DNA from 4 places in the Salinivibrio proteolyticus genome. Region 2 is predicted to be linked to each of the others. Evidence: predicted binding sites of a transcription regulator. Region 2 holds the regulator's gene; each other region holds the start of a gene.
What was found. The regulator CRP, encoded in region 2, controls carbon source genes, mostly activating them, when cyclic AMP is high. The targets are predictions, from matches to a motif close to TGTGANNNNNNTCACA.

Region 1 (2,209 bases), 330 kb from region 2:
CACTGGGTATTTGCTGTCTTTGCTGAATTCGGTGGAGTTAGCTCCTTCCATCCCAGCAACATTACGGGCGTATTCAATTAACGCCACTTGCATGCCTAAACAAATGCCAAGATACGGCACTTTGTTTTCACGCGCATATTGTGCGGCAAGGATTTTGCCTTCGACGCCGCGATCACCAAAACCGCCCGGAACCAAGATCGCATCTAAACCATCGAGCAGCTCAGTGCCGCGGGTTTCGAGATCTTGTGAGTCAACATACTTGATGTTGACGGTCAGACGATTTTTCAATCCGCCATGCTTCAGCGCTTCGTTGACTGATTTATACGCGTCAGGCAGTTCGATGTACTTACCCACCATACCAATGGTGACTTCGCCCATTGGGTTGGCTTCTTCGTAAATGACTTGTTCCCATTCAGACAGGTCGGCTTCCGGCGCTTGGATGCCAAAGCGCTGACAAACCAAGTCGTCCAGCCCTTGAGAGCGAATCAATGAAGGAATTTTGTAGATTGAATCCACATCCTTCATGGTGATAACCGCTTTCTCTGGTACGTTACAGAACAGTGCAATTTTTGCACGCTCATTGGCTGGAATTGGACGCTCACTACGGCAAACGAGGACATCCGGCTGGATACCAATCGATAGAAGCTCTTTTACCGAGTGCTGGGTCGGCTTGGTTTTCACTTCACCCGCCGCAGCCAAGTATGGCACCAAGGTAAGATGCATAAACATCGCACGCTCACGACCGACTTCCACGGTCAGTTGGCGAATCGCTTCAAGGAATGGCAGTGATTCAATATCACCGACAGTGCCGCCAATTTCCACGATCACCACGTCGTGACCTTCACCACCGGCGATGATGCGGTCTTTGATCGAGTTAGTGATGTGTGGAATCACCTGAATGGTCGCTCCCAGGTAATCTCCGCGGCGCTCTTTGCGCAGAACATCCGCGTATACGCGACCAGAGGTAAAGTTATTACGCTTGGTCATTTTGGTGCGGATAAAGCGCTCGTAGTGACCGAGGTCAAGGTCGGTCTCGGCGCCGTCTTCCGTGACGAATACTTCCCCGTGCTGGGTAGGGCTCATTGTCCCTGGATCCACGTTGATATAAGGGTCGAGTTTCATGATGGTGACGTTGAGGCCACGCGCTTCAAGAATGGCTGCCAATGAGGCTGCAGCAATACCCTTACCGAGGGAGGATACAACACCGCCCGTAACAAAAATGTAATTCGTCGTCATGCTAAACCTGAGAGTTGGATTTAGAGGAAATTAATGGAAATCTGGACGGGAAGTCATGATACCAGACCCCACTCACTCCCACAACGTGAAAACTATCACACACCATACTGTTTTTATTTGTCGCAAATCAATGATGAAACTTACAGCGTGTTGCTTTTTTCCTGCTTTTTGACCTGTTGCCAGGCCGATTCCAGTTCATCTAACTGACATTCTTGAATATTTTTTTCATCATTGCGTAATTGAGTTTCAACTTGACGGAAACGTCGTTCGAATTTTTGATTCGCGTTACGCAACGCGGATTCCGCATCCGTGCCTACGTGGCGTGCCAGATTTACCACCGAAAACAATAAATCGCCGATTTCTTCTTCCACCCGCGCGGGGTCTACCGGCGTGATTGCCAGTTCTTGCTCAACCTCGGCAATTTCTTCGCGTACTTTATCGAGCACCGGCGCCACCGCATCCCAATCAAACCCCACTCGCGCACAACGTTTTTGCAGTTTGTGTGCGCGCACCAGTGCGGGAAGGCCTAACGTAACGCCGTCTAACACGCTAGTGGGTTGCTCTGACGCCGCTTTGTCGGCACGCTCCTGTGCTTTAATCCCTTCCCAATCCGGGCCGTGCAGCGGCTCACCTTGGCTGTCTTTAGGACCAAAGACATGCGGGTGACGACGGGTGAGTTTGTCACAAATCGCCCCCACGACGGCGTCAAAATCAAAACGATTTTGCTCGTGTCCCAATTGACTGTAGAACACTATTTGAAAGAGTAAATCGCCTAATTCATCTTTTAGGTCCGACCAGTGCTCACGCTCAATGGCATCGGCCACTTCATAGGCTTCTTCGAGCGTGTGAGGCACGATGGAGGCAAAAGTTTGGGCTTTGTCCCAATCGCACCCTTTTTGTGGGTCGCGCAAGGTCGCCATGATAGTCAGTAAATCGTCAATCGACGCCATACTTCGTTATCCTTAAAAAAACG
Region 2 (2,209 bases):
GTGAACTTTATCAAGGTTTTGTCGCCGCCTCGGCTGATAAAATCTTTGAAAGTACGCATCAATAGTGGCGAGAGACGAAAAGGAGAGCGATGCTCTCCTTTTTTAGTTGGCGGTGTTTAGCGACTTTCAATATCGAGCCAGAATGTATCGTCAATTGCCTGAGTCTCATTACTCAGATGTGGGTTGTCGACCCGAATAAAGGTGCGCTCACCAATATTGGCTTTCTCAAAGGTCTCTTTTACCAGAGGGGCATTCTCAAAAAATTCGATGAAGGATCCGTCTTGATAGGCGGCCGCAAAGGCATCGTTGAGCATGGTCGCTACCTCTGGGTTTTGGGGCGATACAAACAAGAACATTGGGAAGCGATAGATCAGCATTAAGTGCGGATCAACCAACAGATTTGTATATTGAGGTCGCTCTGCCAGCTCGCTAAAAGGTTCGATAAGCGCACGCGGGAAGAGGTCGGCCCGTCCGGTATCGACGCCTTTAAAGATATTCTCAAAGCTTGAGATTTCTCGAACCCGAAATCCCGCCGACTGCAAGACCTTCACATCCGCCCAGCCTTGCCCTTGGATCATGGTCAGACTATTGAGCCCTGCTTGGTCACTGATTTGTGCAAGCTTGGGTTCGGTGGCTTGATTGGTAATGAACAAGCGATGGCCTAATAGACCCCGAAAGACTGGATAACGGATGGGAAGTAACTCTGACTCAAGGGTACGGTCGGCCCCGAGCCAATCTACCGTCAGTCGTCCTTGTTTTAGCATTTCCACTTTACGAGACTGAGAGCCAATTTGGCCTTGAAAGGCCTGTAAAGTGACAGACTCACCCGATTTTTCCGCTAAAAACTCAATCAAGTCGATAGCGTATAAATCGAGGGCAGAGCCAGCCCGTGGTTCTGGATGGACAATGGTGATATTCGCCGCAGCAGTTGAAGAAACCGCCGCGAGTAGCAATGCAGCAAGGGTTTGACGTAAGCTTCTCATAAACGACATCCTGTTAATCAGTTGTTAGATGGGTCGTTTCTGAAGTGTAGAACTTAGGTAATGAGTTTCCAGTCAATAAAAATAAAAAAACCGACGCAAAAGCGCCGGTTTTGTCGCAACACGCGAGGATTAGCGTGTGCCGTAAACCACAATGGTTTTACCGTGAGCTGAGATAAGGTTCTGCTCTTCCAGCATTTTAAGGATACGCCCAACCGTCTCACGCGAACAGCCAACAATCTGACCAATCTCTTGACGCGTGATCTTGATTTGCATGCCGTCAGGGTGAGTCATGGCGTCAGGTTGCTTCGCCAAGTTCAGTAGGGTTTGCGCAATGCGGCCGGTCACGTCCAGGAAGGCAAGGTCTCCCACTTTCTGGCTGGTCACTTGCAGGCGACGCGCCATCTGAGAGGATAGACGCATCAAAATGTCTGGGTTAACTTGGATCAGCTGGCGGAATTTCTTGAATGAAATTTCTGCCACTTCGCAAGGTGATTTCGCACGTACCCATGCGGTGCGCTCTTGGTCCTCTTCGAACAGACCAAGTTCGCCGATGAAGTCACCTTGGTTAAGGTAAGACAGGATCATCTCCTTGCCTTCTTCATCTTTGATTAGTACGGCCACAGAACCTTTCACGATGTAGTACAAGGTCTCCGCCTTTTCCCCTGCATGGATCAGAGTACTTTTGGACGGGTACTTGTGAATATGACAATGTGAAAGGAACCACTCGAGTGTAGGGTCTGTTTGAGGTTTTCCTGGAACCATATAACTTATTTCCTCTGCATGTGTTGCCCGGCAACGACGTCCTGTCTTTGTCTGAATGGAAACCCATCAGTCCAATGCACAGAATACGAGGTCTTGGCGCAGGCTACAAGCTCACTGTATGTTAACAAGAGTGTATCTTTTTTCTATCTGGATTTCTTGATTTTGATCTAAGCCAACCGCCTAAAAAATCGGCAAAAATGTGGCTAAGATCACGACCTGAGAAGTAATACACGTTAAGTGCGCTACGGCGGTTAACCTATCTTGCCTTTCTCAATCAACTGTTGGATCAAGGGGCGAATAATCAGCTCCATCGCAAATCCCATTTTACCGCCGGGCACGACCAGCGTGTTGTGCCGAGACATAAAGGCGCCACTGATCATTTGCAGTAAATAAGGAAAATCGACGTTCTTCATGCCACGAAAGCGGATCACAACAAAGCTTTCGTCGAGTGAAGGGATCCCTTT
Region 3 (2,209 bases), 750 kb from region 2:
AGCTATCCACGAAGCGGTTTGCGCGCTTCATATCCGCGGTATTACCGAGCTTAACCGTGGCTTGGTTGAGCTTTTCCAGCCATCCAGTCGCCCCGAGTAAACTGGCATTGGCGGCAGAAAAGTCGCGTGCGACCGTCGGCAAATGGTGGGCTTCATCAATCATATAAAGACATTGCTCTGGCTCGGGCAAGATCACCCCGCCACCTAGCTCGAGATCGGCCAGTAACAGACTGTGATTGACGACCACAACATCCGCTTTGTCCATCGCCTCGCGCGCTTTGGCGAAGGGGCACTGACGATGAGCGTGCAACCCAGCGTGGCAAGTATGTTTGTCCGATGCAATGGCTTGCCAGAGGTGATCGGCAATCGGCTTGGGCCAACTGTCGCGGTCGCCATCCCATTTTCCACGGCTAAATGCCGAGTACATGTCATTGAGTAGTCGTTGTTCGTTTTGCTTGGGCTTTTGGGTGAATAGTGCGCCTTGAATGCTGTCAGTATCAGCCACTGCACTCAATTTGTGTGCACAGCAATATCGTTGGCGCCCTTTTGCCAGAATAAAGTCAAACGGTTTTGGGCAGATACGACGGAAAAATGGAATATCTTTGTTGGCCAACTGCTCTTGTAAGGCCACAGTTGCGGTCGAGATCACTACTTTTTTATTGTTGTTTAGCGCAAAGGGGATGGCCCCCATGAGATAGGCCATCGATTTGCCCACACCCGTACCCGCCTCCGCCACAAATAGCCGGCGCTTGTTGTCGTAATCGCCTGCTAGCGTTTTTGCAAGCTCTGCCACGAGATAGTTTTGTACCTTTCTAGGGACAAAATGGGGAAGTTGCGCTTGTAGGGTTTGATAGCAGGCGCGGATGTCTGATTTTACGGCAGGGCTGAGCATCAATATGTCCGGCTTAAGGGAGAGTGGCGAGCAGTATAGCACGACTCAAAAACGTGAAAACGATCCCGAACTGCAAGATTTCTTTACATTAATGAGATCCCAATCACGAATTTATATTGAACCAATTTGCTCTATCTTGCTGATCTGTCTTGTGATTAGAAATACACCTTATTTAAGTGATTGATTGGTTATATATTCTGAATTTCATGGTTATAAGTTGATTTATCGATATATTAATCTGTTTTGTTGTGTTGTTAACTTTCATCAAATTTGCTGGTTTTGTAACCGTAAACTGTGATCTTAATTCAGGTGGGGTGGCTAACTGTTTGTTTTTTATGTTTTGTGGGTTATGATTTGCGCGGTTTCGGGCCAGTTGACAGAATCCAGAATGTTCTGCACGATTAGCCACGAAGTTTCAGTGGTCTGGCATTTTGTTCTTTGCAGCATTATGACAGCCACCATATAACAGAGTTCCATAAAGGAACTCATAATGACTAAATAGAAAAGGCAGTGGATTAACCATGAAAAAGACTATTCTAGCAATGGCAGTTCCAGCTCTGCTGGCTGCTGGCTCAGCATCTGCAAGCATCAACCTATATGACGCAGACGGCGTTAAAGTAGACGCGTCTGGTGCAGCAGAAGTTCAATACTTCCAAGCTATCGGTGAGAACCAAGACGGCAAATGGCGTCTAGATGACGGTGACTTCGCGGTTAACACTGAAGTTGCAGTTTCTGACGACCTAGCAGCTATCGGTCACTTCGCATTTAAATTCGAAGACAGCACCACCAAAAATGACGAGCTGTACGTTGGTTTTAAAGGCAGCAACTGGGGTACTATCACCTTCGGTCGTCAACTGCTGATCAACGATGACATGGGTATCACCAAAGATTACGAGCTTGCATCTGCGAACAACAGCACTGTTCAAACTGAAGGTGATCAAGTAGCTAAGTACGTTTACGATAACGGCACTTTCTACGCGGGTTTCTCTACCCTGCAAAACAGCGATGGTAAAGAAGGCGACTCTGCATCAGAATACAAAATCTACGACGGTCGTCTAGGCTACCGCGTAGCTGACATCGATATGCGTGTATACTACTACTACGCTGATAACGCTGCAGTGAAAACCGATAAAGATGATCCATACTTCCAGTATGATTCAAAGGCTGACGTAGAAAACTATAACTTCGAAATCGAATATAAAGGTATCGAAAACGTAGGTCTTGCCGCCTCTTACGGTGTTAACACTGTAGATACTGGCTCTAAGAAAACTGACACTGACTACTTCTCAGTTGCCGCTGACTACACCATGGGTAAAA
Region 4 (2,209 bases), on a different replicon from region 2:
CCGGTGCTTCTTGTTGGGCGCCATCTTTAAATGATTGACGGAACAGACCATACTCATAGTGCAAGCCATAGCCGACCGCTGGATACTGTTGGGCTGCCAGCGAGTCCATAAAACACGCGGCCAAGCGGCCCAAACCACCATTCCCCAACGAAGGATCACGCTCTTGCTCAAGCAAATCGGTCAGGCCAAACCCAAACTCGCTGACCACAGCCGCAATTTCATCGTAAAGCCCCATGCTGATCAGGTTGTTACCCGTTAAACGGCCAATCAAAAATTCAAGGGATAAGTAGTTCACACTCTTCGCTTGTTTGATGGCTAAATCGTTTTCTGTCGCAACCAGATCACTGGTGGTGTGTTCGGCCAGCGCGCGGCCTAAGGCGAGATACCAATCGCGCATCTCCGCGGTTTCGGGGGTGCGACCAAGCTGCGTCAAATGTTGGGTCATACTGGCTTTAAAAGCGCTTTTATCAAATGCGTGTTGCTGTTTAGGCGTCATGTCATCGCTCTCGTAATGGAAGAAAATCTCGATGACAGTCATCCTGCCCAAGCCTGTCGATACAAACATCCTCCCGAGACAGGAGGAGGAAAGGAGGAGTTGTCAGGGCGTAGAGAGCCACATCACAAGCTGTGAGTGAGCTTGCTCTCATCAATGGAGGAATTTCGTGATATTGAGGTGATAAGAATCACAATTTGAGGGAACACTGACCAAAATACGGCTGTGAAAAAAGAACAATCCCTTTTGTTAATTTTGTGCGCTAACGCAAATTGTGGGGGCATTCATCGTCTCTGGCGTGTAATACCTTCCATATTCCGTATCCGAACCAATAAAATTAGTGACTTTAATCACAATTAAAAGGCGTAGTTGCACCAAAATAGAGCAATTGCACCATTATCAGCGCTGGATCATAGTTTGTGACAGACCAGTTACATACACTTGCGTACAAGGATAAACGCGGCAAAGCCGCACTCGCTGTAAAGGACCTTCTCGCTATGTGGATCCCGTCAAAACTTACCCGTCCCGGCCGTCTCTACAATGCCATCTTGCGCCCGCGCGTATTGGATATCCTCCAACAAGCGCCAAATTACAAATTGGTGTTGTTCCGCTCGCCGGCAGGTTACGGCAAAACCACCATGGCCGCACAATGGCTCGCCGATCAAAACCATGTCGGCTGGTTCAGCATTGATGACAGCGACAACGACAGCTTCCGCTTTATCAACTACCTGTTGCAAGCATTAAATAAAGCGACCCACGATGGGTGCCCCAATACCGTTAAGCTAGCAGAAAAACGCCAGTTCTCATCCCTGCGTGCGCTGCTCTCCGATGTTTTCGCTGAGCTGGCTGGGTTACAGTCCACCTGTTATCTGGTATTAGATGACTACCAATTGATCGACAATGAAGACATTCATGAAGCAATGCGCTTTTTTATTAAGCACATGCCCGATAGCCTGACTTTGGTGGTGACCTCGCGCGCGAATCCGCCGCTAGGGACAGCAAATTTGCGGGTTCGCGACCTGATGATCGAGATCGGCAATGAACTGCTTGCGTTCGATAATGAAGAGACCACCCGCTTTTTTAATCAACGTGTCGCCGATGGTGTCGACGAAACTACCGCGAGCACCCTCTGTGCCTACGTCGAGGGCTGGCCATCTGCCCTACAGTTAATTGCGATTCAGGCTCAGCATCAAAAACGGACCCTGATGCAAAGTGCCGCCTCCTGCGCGAGTTTTAACCATGCCCACCTGTGGGATTATTTGGTCGAAGAGGTTTTTGATCTGCTGGACAGTGAAACCCGTCAGTTTTTAATGCAAGTTTCCGTACTGGAAATGTTTAATGACGAGCTGGTCTTTGCGCTAACCGAGCGCGAAGACGCGCTCGGCATGCTCGAATCGCTAAATCGCTACGGTTTATTCATCTATCCGTTGGAAGGAGACAATAACTGGTTCCGCTTCCACCATTTATTCGCAGAGTTTCTCGCCCATGAGCGTCAAGCACGGATCCCTCAACAGCAACAACACTTAAACCGACAGGCAGCATTGGCTTGGCTAAAGCTGAATACGCCTCATCAAGCATTGCGCCACGCCCGCTACGCCGAAGACGATACCTTGATGGCGGATATCCTCAATCAGCACGGTTGGCGTATGTTTAATCGTGGAGAGCTCTCAACCCTAGAGGCGGCTATCGGCCAAATCAGTACTCAGTTGCTATTCA

Region 1: a site for CRP is predicted at 1,321-1,336, ahead of N7E60_RS02955 (CTP synthase). Genes of this name have one in related genera too.
Region 3: a site for CRP is predicted at 985-1,000, ahead of dinG (ATP-dependent DNA helicase DinG). Genes of this name have one in related genera too.
Region 4: a site for CRP is predicted at 833-848, ahead of malT (HTH-type transcriptional regulator MalT). Genes of this name have one in related genera too.

Annotation. Positions count from the first base shown of each region.
Region 1 is NZ_CP114584.1:600,599-602,807, reverse strand. Features, by position in the region: gene N7E60_RS02955 (CTP synthase) at 1-1,236, opposite strand, end outside; gene mazG (nucleoside triphosphate pyrophosphohydrolase) at 1,377-2,186, opposite strand.
Region 2 is NZ_CP114584.1:274,206-276,414, forward strand. Features, by position in the region: gene N7E60_RS01305 (DUF1338 domain-containing protein) at 1-65, shown strand, start outside; gene N7E60_RS01310 (type 2 periplasmic-binding domain-containing protein) at 117-983, opposite strand; gene crp (cAMP-activated global transcriptional regulator CRP) at 1,113-1,745, opposite strand; gene N7E60_RS01320 (phosphoribulokinase) at 1,997-2,209, opposite strand, start outside.
Region 3 is NZ_CP114584.1:1,020,754-1,022,962, forward strand. Features, by position in the region: gene dinG (ATP-dependent DNA helicase DinG) at 1-892, opposite strand, end outside; gene N7E60_RS04950 (porin) at 1,414-2,209, shown strand, end outside.
Region 4 is NZ_CP114585.1:333,673-335,881, reverse strand. Features, by position in the region: gene N7E60_RS15485 (glycogen/starch/alpha-glucan phosphorylase) at 1-496, opposite strand, end outside; gene malT (HTH-type transcriptional regulator MalT) at 991-2,209, shown strand, end outside.